3 regions of the Stutzerimonas tianxiuensis genome follow, and region 2 is predicted to be linked to each of the others. Evidence: riboswitches for the same ligand, from Rfam matches in the RefSeq annotation. Region 2 holds a riboswitch; each other region holds the start of a gene.
What was found. Region 2 has a riboswitch for cobalamin ahead of btuB (TonB-dependent vitamin B12 receptor). Riboswitches for the same ligand answer to the same signal wherever they lie in the genome.

Region 1 (3,259 bases), on a different contig from region 2:
TTCGGCGTGGCGACACCCAGTTCCCGCAGCTCATGCCACAATTCGAACAGACGTGACTGCTCGACATCGGCCAGGATCATGTTCTGTTCGTGTGAATTGCGTACTTCGCCAAAGCTGTATCGGTCCGCCAGATCGGCAATGGTGTCGAGCTGCTTGTCCGTCACATCACCCGGGGCTACGCCAGTGCTTTTCAGGGACAGCGTCACGGCTGCATAGCCGGGCTTTTTGTGAGCAACGACATTCCGTTCCCGCCAGCGAGCGAAGCCTGGATGCTCCGCGTCAAGCTGCGCGAGTGCAGCGCTCTGGTCATCCAGAGGCTTGTAAGCGGGATCGACGAAGAACTTGCTGACCCGGTCGACTTCGGCCTCGGTCAGTGTATTTGCGCCGTCTTTCAAATAGGACCATTCAGCCTCGACACGTTCGGCGAACACTTGCGGGGTAAGCGCTTTGACAAGGATCTTAATCCGCGCCTTGAACTTGTTGTCACGACGGCCATAGCGGTTATATACGCGCAGGATCGCATCGAGATAGGTCAGCAGGTGCTGCCATGGCAGGAACTCATTGATGAAGCTTCCTACGATCGGCGTACGGCCAAGGCCGCCGCCGACAGACACGCGGAAGCCCAGCTCGCCGGCGTCGTTGTTTACCGCTTCGAGACCAATGTCGTGCACTTCGATAGCAGCACGGTCGTTCACGGCGCCGTTGACGGCGATCTTGAACTTGCGCGGCAGGAATGCGAATTCCGGGTGGAAGGTCGACCACTGACGAATGATTTCGCACCAGGGCCGTGGGTCGATGAGCTCGTCCTTGGCAACGCCAGCGAACTGGTCGGTGGTGGTGTTACGAATGCAGTTGCCGCTGGTCTGGATGGCATGCATCTGAACAGTTGCGAGTTCGCCAAGGATATCGGGTACGTCTTCCAGTTCCGGCCAGTTGAGCTGAACGTTGGTCCGGGTGCTGATATGGGCATAACCCTTGTCGTACTTGCGAGTGATGTCGGCCAGCTTGCGGATCTGAGTAGACGACAACAGCCCATAGGGCACAGCAATACGCAGCATCGGCGCATAGCGCTGGATGTACAGACCGTTTTGCAGGCGAAGAGGCAACAGTTCTGCGTCAGTCAGTTCACCGGCGAGATAGCGGCGAATCTGGTCACGGAACTGACGCACGCGATCCTCGATGATGTGTTGGTCATACTGGTCGTATACGTACATAAATGTCCTGTTTTTTCAGGCTGTCTACAGCTTCTGCGCGCACGGCCGCGCACCCGTTGATGGGAGGCCGGCACGATACCAGCTAGCGTTTATGCGCAAAAGTGATGTTTGGGAATATGTTTAGAACGAAACGCTGCTTTTCAGGCATTTCAATCGCTGGCCTTGAGCGCTCCGTATGCATGGTCTTAACTGCAATCAATGCGATCCTCCACAACAAGGTATACCGCTGTGTCAGAGCATTTTAAACGCCATGATAATGACAGCCGCGCAGATGCCGCCGCGATCTTCTTTCTGATCCTGCTAGCGGTAGCAACAGCAGTGTTCTGGGTAAGTCACCAGTAGACGAGGCGGCTCCGGCTAACCGTGTCAGACGCCGACCAGATAGAGCACCAGTTTGACGACGCCGAGTATCACCAGAACGAACGCTACGGTGAAGCCGATGCCCAGAAGAATGAAATGGCTGGGTTTACCGTGGCTGAAGTCTCGTTCTCGATTTTTCCCGCTTTGCACGCCCAAAGCGCCGGCTAGCATGCTTTGAAGCATCTGCCGCAGCGTGAGCGATTTGGGTTGCCGGTCTTCACTCATATCTGTCTCCGCAAGGCTCGCTGCCTGAAGTCTAGTCAGCAATCCAGCTTCTGCAGACATCGATCCTATTACCAACTGAGCCGTTGTATCGTCAGGCTTGTGTTTGCTTGATCTTGCCCAGACCGGCGCGTAAGGTGCGCGGCTTGGCCGCCCAGCGGTTGAACACATGAAGTGCGTGGTGCCCGGATCATGGTCCGGGTTAAATGGGAAATCAGTGCAAGCTGATGCTGCCCCCGCAACGGTAGAGTCGATTCGACTGAGCCCGATACCAGCCCGTACTTCCCAGGAACTGTCGCGGTGGGCGACGTCCTCAGAGCGTGCCGTCTGCCTGTCTGGCAATAGCAGCTCTGTTGCCCACTGCATCCGGATGGAGTGGGCATGTCTTTCGCGTTTCGCTGCGTGTTTCTAGCGCTTCTGCTGCTGGCTCCAACGGTGCCGGCCAGTGCCAATCAGATCAATGCGATCATTTCGCAGTACAGCGCTGCCGAGTTCGCTTCGGCGGCTGCCACCTTCAAGCAACGATACCCCGACCGTACCGTCAGTGCGCGGACCCCCGAACAGCTGGCTGAGCTGGACGATGCCGAGGTCGGTCAATGGCTTGCCAGCGGAACGCGTTTGCTCGTGGTCGGCGTATTCGGGCCTGAAGCGGAGCGTCTGCGCCCGCTGATCGACCAACACAGCACTGGCGAACGCTTCATCATGCACAGTGACCAGGCGCTGGTGGCTCTAAGCCGTAGCGCTGGAAACATGCTGTTTGCCAACCGGGACCAGGCGGTACGCCTCGGTGCTGAGAAGCCCGGTGGCGATCTGGGTGACTGGGTGCAGGCGCTAGCGGCGGCCAATCCGATCCAGGCGCAATGGATAGAAGCGCGCAGCTATTGGCTGGCCGGTGGCAGCGACAACATTGCGCGTTTGCTGGCCTGGTTGACGGCTCGTGACACTTCGCGCGGCAGCGCCGAGCCTGCACAGGCGAGGCCGGCGTTGCGCTTCTATCAGGACGGAGTGGTAAAGGAGCCGTCGGAACTGGCGTGGCGCGGTGAGCGAATGGTCGCGGTGATCGACCATGGGCGCGCTGACCGACGCGGAGATTCCGACCTCAACGATGCGCTGTGTCAGACCCTGCAACAACGCGACATCGCGTGCGTCAGCCTGTTTGGCAGCTGGGGCGACGGCACGCTACAGGCGCTGCGCTGGCTCAACAGCGCAGAACATCCACCGCTGTCGGCGGTCGTCGTGCTGCAGGATTTTGTCCTTGGTGGCGGCGAGGGTCGTGAAGACGCAACGGAGCTGCTGGGTCAACTCAATGTGCCCGTGCTCAAGGCCCTGCGTCTGGATGACCGAGACGAGAACGCGTGGCAGCTGTCCAGTGATGGCCTCGCTCGTGACAAGGTGCATTACCAGCTTGCGATGCCGGAATTGCAGGGCACCAGTCAGCCGATGGTGCTGGCGGCGTGGGAATC
Region 2 (3,259 bases):
TGCCACTCCAGATGATCAGGTCCTCGATCTGATTTTCGAACGCGTTGAGGCTCCACTCGCCCCATTGCTGCTCTCCCTTCAGGCCCAGCTCATAGCTCTGCGACTCCTCCGGCTGCAGGTCGGGGTTGCCGGCAGTGAAGCCGGTGTCCGGCGCGTAGAGATCGTTGAAGGTGGGCGCCTTGAATGCCGTGCCGTAGGACGCGCTCAGTATCAGGTTGTCACGCAGGTCATAGCTCCAGCCAAGATTGCCGGTGTCATGGTTGCCGAACTGCTCGTTGTCATCGCGACGCAGGCCGGCCAACACGCCGTGACGGCCGAAGCGACCCTGGTACTGAAGATAGGCGCCCTTGTTGTCGCGCGTGTCGACCGCATAGTCGTCGGTGACGTCGATGCGGTCTTGCTGGTAGTCGAAACCAAGGGTGAGCAGCTGATCTTCAGCCACGCTGAAGTCATTCTGCCAATTGAAAGAATCGCGCTTGGTATCGAAACGCGAATAGAAACGACCGTCACGGAAGTTGTCGGTGTTGTCTTCGCTATGCCCGGCCTGCAGGGTGACCAGCCATGGATCGATTGGCGTGAATCGTGCCCGGCCGCCGATGACTTGCTGGCTGCCGTCGCTATAGGCAAAGCGGCCCGTAGCACCCGAAGTGGACCGAGAGTCGTAGTCGCTGTGAGTGTCGACGTGCAGCCAGCTGCCATCCAGCACCAGCCCACTGTCGAAGCGGTAGCCGCCGCGCAAGGCGCCCGACAGCTCACGATAACCGTCGGCATCAGCTTCATAGGCGCGAGGCGAAGTGGGCCGATAGGCTCGCGAATTGATGCCGTCGGTTGACGCGCTCGCCACGCCGAGATTGAACCAACCGGCACCCTGGCTACCGGATATGCCGGCGGTACCGTCAAAGCTGGAGCGACTGCCCGCGCCTGCGGAGAAATAGGGTTTGAACCCTTCGCCATCGCCGCGCCGCGTGAAGATCTGCATGACCCCACCCACCGCTTCCGAGCCGTACAGGCTGGAACGCGGACCGCGGACGAGTTCGATACGCTCGATCTGCTCGACCGGTATGTTCTCAAGCGACGCACCACCCGATGTGGCCGATCCGATTTTCACCCCATCAACCAGAACAAGCAGATGCTGGCTGCTGGTACCACGCAAATACACGGAAGAGGTTTTGCCGCGTCCGCCGTTGGAAGCAACGTTGACGCCCGCCAGGCCGCGCAGCAGTTCAGGAACGCTCTGCACCTGACTGCGCACAATTTGCTCGCGGGTAATGACGCTGGTGGAGGCAATCGGGCTGAGCACCTGCTCGGTCCGCGTGGCCGTAACCACCTGTTCGTTGAGATTCAGCGGCTGTACCGGCTGAGCATGGGAAAGCGAAGCATAGCCAAGCAGCACGAACGCTGCCGAGGTATTGAGGGTCTTGCAGGTCAAGTTCAGGTCTCCGTCGTGCCCGCCGCACGACAACAGTCGATAAGGGCAGACGGAGAATGCGAAGGGAGCGCAGGTGCAAGCAGCCGCACCCCGATCAGCGCCCGCCGCACTGCCGTGGAATGCGACAGGCCGGTCTCCGGGCTTGCGAGCGGATGCCTTGCATCCTGGAACCGCGGCCTTCCCATGCCTGTGGCACAGTGGCTGTGAGCGGTGTCCTGTCTCGCCTACCGTTGCGGGGGCAGCGCCGGAATCTTCATCGAATGAACCGGCTTCCCTGTTTCACCCCTCTGGCGTTTCGCCAGGGGGCACCTGAAGCAGCGCGGAGGGTAGTCCAAGGCCCTGCGCAGCGCAACCGAAAGCGATCAGGACCCGAGCCAGAACAGGTTTCGGGAGCGCTGCTTGCGATTTACCGGAACGCCGGGCGCCGATTGGCTTCGAATGCAACAATGCCACCGTCACAGACATCAGACGAGAAGACAGCCACCCATGACCAGCATCGTGCAGATCTCCGACACTCACTTCGGCACCGAACAGCCCGCCGTCGTGCAAGCCATGGAAGACCACGTGCGCGAGCACGGCGCGGACCTGCTGATCTTTTCCGGTGACATCACGCAGCGCGCCAGGGCCGGACAGTTCGCCGATGCTCAGGCCTTCGTGCAGCGCCTGCATGGGCATGGCATCCCGAAGGCGCTGGTGATCCCGGGGAACCATGACATCCCGCTGTATAACGTCTTTGCGCGTTTGTTCATGCCCTACCGCAACTACCGTCGCCACTTTGGTGACGATCTGGAGCCGACCTTCGAAAACGACGAGATGCTGGTCATCGGCCTCAACACCACCCACCCCAGGCGCCACAAGGATGGACTGGTGACCGACGAGCAGGTGCATGCGGTTGCCCGGCGCCTCAAGCAGAGCGACTCGAACAAGATCCGTATCGTGGTGGCGCACCAGCCCTTCGGCGCGATGGTGCTTAGCGATCTGAGCAACCTTCAGCACAACGCAGATAATGCGCTGCACCGTTGGGCCGATGAAGGGTTGGATCTGGTAATGGGCGGGCACATCCACCTGCCCTATGTATTGCCCTTGTCCAAGCAGTACACCGCGCTGTCTCGCGAGATCTGGATGGTCCAGGCAGGCACCACCCTCTCATCACGCGTACGCGGCACCTCCCCAAACTCGTTCAATCGGTTGAAGCTGCACCCGGGCGCGGACAAGAAGGTCTGTGTCGAGCGCTGGGATTTGCTCGATGATCAGTTCGTGCTCGGATCGCACTTCAACCTGCATTGGTAAACGCAGCAGCTCACCCACCGGTTCAGAGCTGCCGCGTCCCGAGCGCGGTTCAGCCCACCGCGCCTGCCACAGCAAGCCCGGTCAGATACACGCCAGCGAAGCCGAGATTGAATGCAACGAACAGGTACAGGCTGTATTTGAGGTAGCTACCGAAGGTCAGCCCCGGCACCTTGCTCATGGCCACGATGCCGGCTGCGGAACCGATGACCAGCAGCGAACCACCGACGCCCACCGCGTAAGTCAGCACCATCCACTCGGCGATGCCCATTTCAAGTCCGGACTTCAGCAGTGCTGCGGTCAGCGGTACGTTGTCGATCGCGGCCGACAGGATGCCCATCAGGTAGTTGGCGCCCACGGCGGGCACCTGGTCATAGATACGCACCAGGCCGTCGAGCACATGGATTTCCTTGAGCATGCCGACCAGCAGCAGGATGCCGAGAAAGAACAGCAAGGTCTCGAACTCAACCTGACGGACGTATTCCAGAATCGGATCGGTTTCGATGTCGTCGCTGAAGAAGCGCGCCACCAGAAACATGATCG
Region 3 (3,259 bases), on a different contig from region 2:
GTCGTAGCGCTTTCCAGTCAGGTTATTGATGCGAAGTTTGGCGTTGAGGTTTCGGTATTCGTACCGGATAGCGGCATTGAACAACGTATAACCACCCTCCTTTGGTAGCGCCAGGCCGTCATCGCTGGCTAAGTAACGCGGGCCTGTATAGATGGCCTCAAGATATCCGTGAAGATTAGCAATGATCTGGTAGTCCAGATGCATGGCGGCACTGTGGCGTGATACCCAGGGGATTTCATTGCCCTTGTTGGCACCTGCACGCAGCTCCGTATCGGTAAAACTGTATTGGCCTCCGACGCGAAGTCGATCGGTCAGTTTACGCTCAGCCTCGATCAGCAGGCCTTCGCGCCGAGTCTGGTTCAAGTTTACATTAGCGCCCCAGCCACCAAAGGCATAAGGCGCGAAGAGCAACTCATCGTCGAGATCGAGCCGGTAGAGGCTGGCCTGGTAGAGTTGGGTGGCGTCTTGCCAGGCGATTCCCGCTTCCCATGACTCGCCCGTCTGTGGTTTGAGAAATTCGATGCCAGGCTCGACGAGCGCGTTTTCGTTGACGTTGGCCCAGCGCAGAACTTCCTCGCGTTTAATGAATGCGTGAGTCTGGTCAGTCACCTGCCAGCTCAGCGCTACGCTCGAGCTGTCTTCGCTGTCGCTGCGCGTACGGCCGTTGTGTCTGTCATTCACTTCACTGATGCGATAGCCGAGGCTTAGAGTCAGGCGATCGGTTAGCGGTTGGTTGACTTGCGTGTACCAGTCTCGCTGCGTTTGCTCGGCGTCGCTGCTTAGCGTCGGGTAGAACGCATACGCTGCCTGGTAATCAGCCTTCAGGTAATCGAAGCCCAACAGCCACTCGCCGCGGCCTGACGTACTGTCCCAATTGGCGGTGAGGCGAGGGCTGATGGTTTCGACGCGGGTCCGTTCTGTGAACGGACTACCTGAAATCAGGCCCGCCCCATCGCTGTCTCTGATGCTGTAGTCCAGGTTCGCGGTCCAATGGCGACCTAACGCCTGTTCGCCCGCAAAGCGATGCACGTCCGTCTTGCTGTTGTTCCATTCGTTCGAGGTGCTTGCTCTGCGGTCGGCGCGGCGTTGCGCGATGGTGAGGCTGCGCGGGTAGAGCAGCTCATCGTCGATGTTCTGGTATTCGTACAGAAGCCAGCCGCTGTCATGGTCATAGCGGAGGCGTCCGAACAGGTCGCGGTAGCTGGCGTCGTTGTGGTCGCGATAGTTGTCCGTATTCCGGGTCTCGCCGGTGATATATGCGGAAAGACCGCCCCAGAGCGCTTGAGACACATGGCCACGGTACGCCTCCAAGTCGTGACTGCCTTGAGTGGTTTCGATATAGGCTTCGTTGCCCGATGGGCGACGGGTAATGATGTTGACCACCCCACCGACAGCCTGGTCGCCGTATAGGACTGTTCCGGCGCCGCGCAAGATCTCGATCCGCTCGATGTTTGCAAGCGGTACGCTATTCAGGTCCGGGCCGCTGAGACTTGGATTGTTCAGCCTCCGGCCGTCGACCAGAACCAGCACGTTGTTCACCGCGTTGTCCCCGAAACCACGCAGGCTGATGGAGGCATGGTTGCCGTCACCGAGCGTGTCACGGATCTGGATACCAGCTTTCCCGTTCAGCACCTCTATCAGGCTACTGGCTGCACTCCGCTCGATTTCGTTCCTGTCGATCACTCGAGTGCTGGCCGGAGCAGGCTTTTCCAGGGCAGTCGCTCGGGTGATGACCATTGGAGGAGCTTGGTAAGGCTCCAGGGCGGCAGCAATGCTCGGCAGCAGCGCCACGGCCAAGGCAAGACGGGTCAGTTTCATCAGGTTCGATCCTCAAAAGTTCAGCGCTTTTGAGAAGGGCAGGAACAAGGGCGGAATGACGAGCAGCCGCGCTTGACGGTGCTGCCCTCCGCAACACCAGTCGAATCCGTCAGGCCGGTCTCCGGGCTTTCGACACGCACCGTGCTCGCCTTCCCGTGACGTGCACAGTGGCGGTTGAGCGGGCGGTGATCCTCTGATCACGGTCGATTACCGTTGCGGGGGCAGCGCCGGCCTTGCTCTTCGAGCGCACCGGCTTCCCGTTTAATGCGGACCAGGAGGTCGCGCACACCTGGGCGGATTGGAAATCGCGCGAACCTTACGGCCTGGGCTGGGGAAAGACAAGCGAATGAATGACGCGCCTCAATGCAAACGTTTCGACGGTCAGAATTGGTCAATTGGATCTTGATGTGGCGCATGGTGCGCTAGGTCGACCTGCCAAGCCGGCTGTAGAAGCCCAGCGCGAATCATGCTGTCCTCGATCCGCCGAGCATGGGGCGGATCGAGATGACGCTACTTTCGCGGTGTGGCGAGCCGTCTCGCTGCTACCTGCGGTGGCGTTGGACCTTACGATCGGCTGTGCAAGTCTGCCAGGCGCGCCCGAACTGCGGCTTCGATACCGGCGGCGTCCAGTCCGCACTCCTTGATCATCTCGGTGGGTTTGGCATGTTCGACATAATAGTCGGGCAGGCCCAGATGAAGGATCGGTGTGCTCAGGTTCTGCGAAGCGAGGAACTCGCCGACCGCGCTGCCAGCACCGCCCATGATGCTGTTCTCCTCGATGGTCACCAGTAGGTCGTGGCTGTCGGCCATCTGGCGAACCATCGCCTCGTCCAGGGGTTTGACGAAACGCATGTCGACGACGGTTGCGTCCAGGGCTTCGGCAACCTGCATGGCTTCCGGCAGTTGCACACCGAACACCAGCAAAGCGACCTGCTTACCTTCGCGACGCACCACTGCCTTGCCGATTTCCAGCGGTTCGAGGCCCGGTTCCAACCTTGCGTTCGGGCCGGTACCACGCGGATATCGCACGGCGGCGGGACCTTCGAAGTGATAGCCGGTGGTGAGCATCCGGCGCATCTCGTTCTCATCGCTTGGGGTCATCACCAGCATGCAGGGGATGCAACGCAGATAGGTCAGGTCGAAGCTGCCCGCGTGGGTCGGACCGTCCTCGCCAACCAAACCGGCGCGGTCGATGGCGAAGAGTACGTCGAGGTTTTGCACCGCGACGTCATGAATCAGCTGGTCGTAGGCACGCTGCAGGAAGGTCGAATAGATCGCCACCACTGGCTTGGCGCCTTCGCAGGCCATGCCGGCAGCGAGGGTAACTGCATGCTGTTCGGCAATGGCGACATCGAAGTAGCGGTCAGGGTAGCGCTCGCTGAAATCGACCAGGTCGGAGCCTTCTTTCATCGCCGGGGTGATACCCATCAGGCGCGGGTCT

Region 1: linked by a shared signal. The riboswitch ahead of ACSSNI_RS06025 (cobaltochelatase subunit CobN) and the one ahead of btuB (TonB-dependent vitamin B12 receptor) in region 2 are both predicted to bind cobalamin.
Region 3: linked by a shared signal. The riboswitch ahead of ACSSNI_RS09070 (TonB-dependent receptor) and the one ahead of btuB (TonB-dependent vitamin B12 receptor) in region 2 are both predicted to bind cobalamin.

The regions. Positions count from the first base shown of each region.
Region 1 covers NZ_JBPVWS010000003.1:198,490-201,748, forward strand. The annotation lists gene ACSSNI_RS06015 (nitrite/sulfite reductase) at 1-1,214, opposite strand, end outside; gene ACSSNI_RS06020 (DUF2970 domain-containing protein) at 1,581-1,799, opposite strand; cobalamin riboswitch at 1,959-2,089, shown strand; gene ACSSNI_RS06025 (cobaltochelatase subunit CobN) at 2,178-3,259, shown strand, end outside.
Region 2 covers NZ_JBPVWS010000002.1:144,296-147,554, reverse strand. The annotation lists gene btuB (TonB-dependent vitamin B12 receptor) at 1-1,429, opposite strand, end outside; cobalamin riboswitch at 1,540-1,757, opposite strand; gene ACSSNI_RS03375 (metallophosphoesterase family protein) at 1,916-2,719, shown strand; gene nhaD (sodium:proton antiporter NhaD) at 2,769-3,259, opposite strand, start outside.
Region 3 covers NZ_JBPVWS010000005.1:206,605-209,863, reverse strand. The annotation lists gene ACSSNI_RS09070 (TonB-dependent receptor) at 1-1,818, opposite strand, end outside; cobalamin riboswitch at 1,914-2,127, opposite strand; gene dxs (1-deoxy-D-xylulose-5-phosphate synthase) at 2,383-3,259, opposite strand, start outside.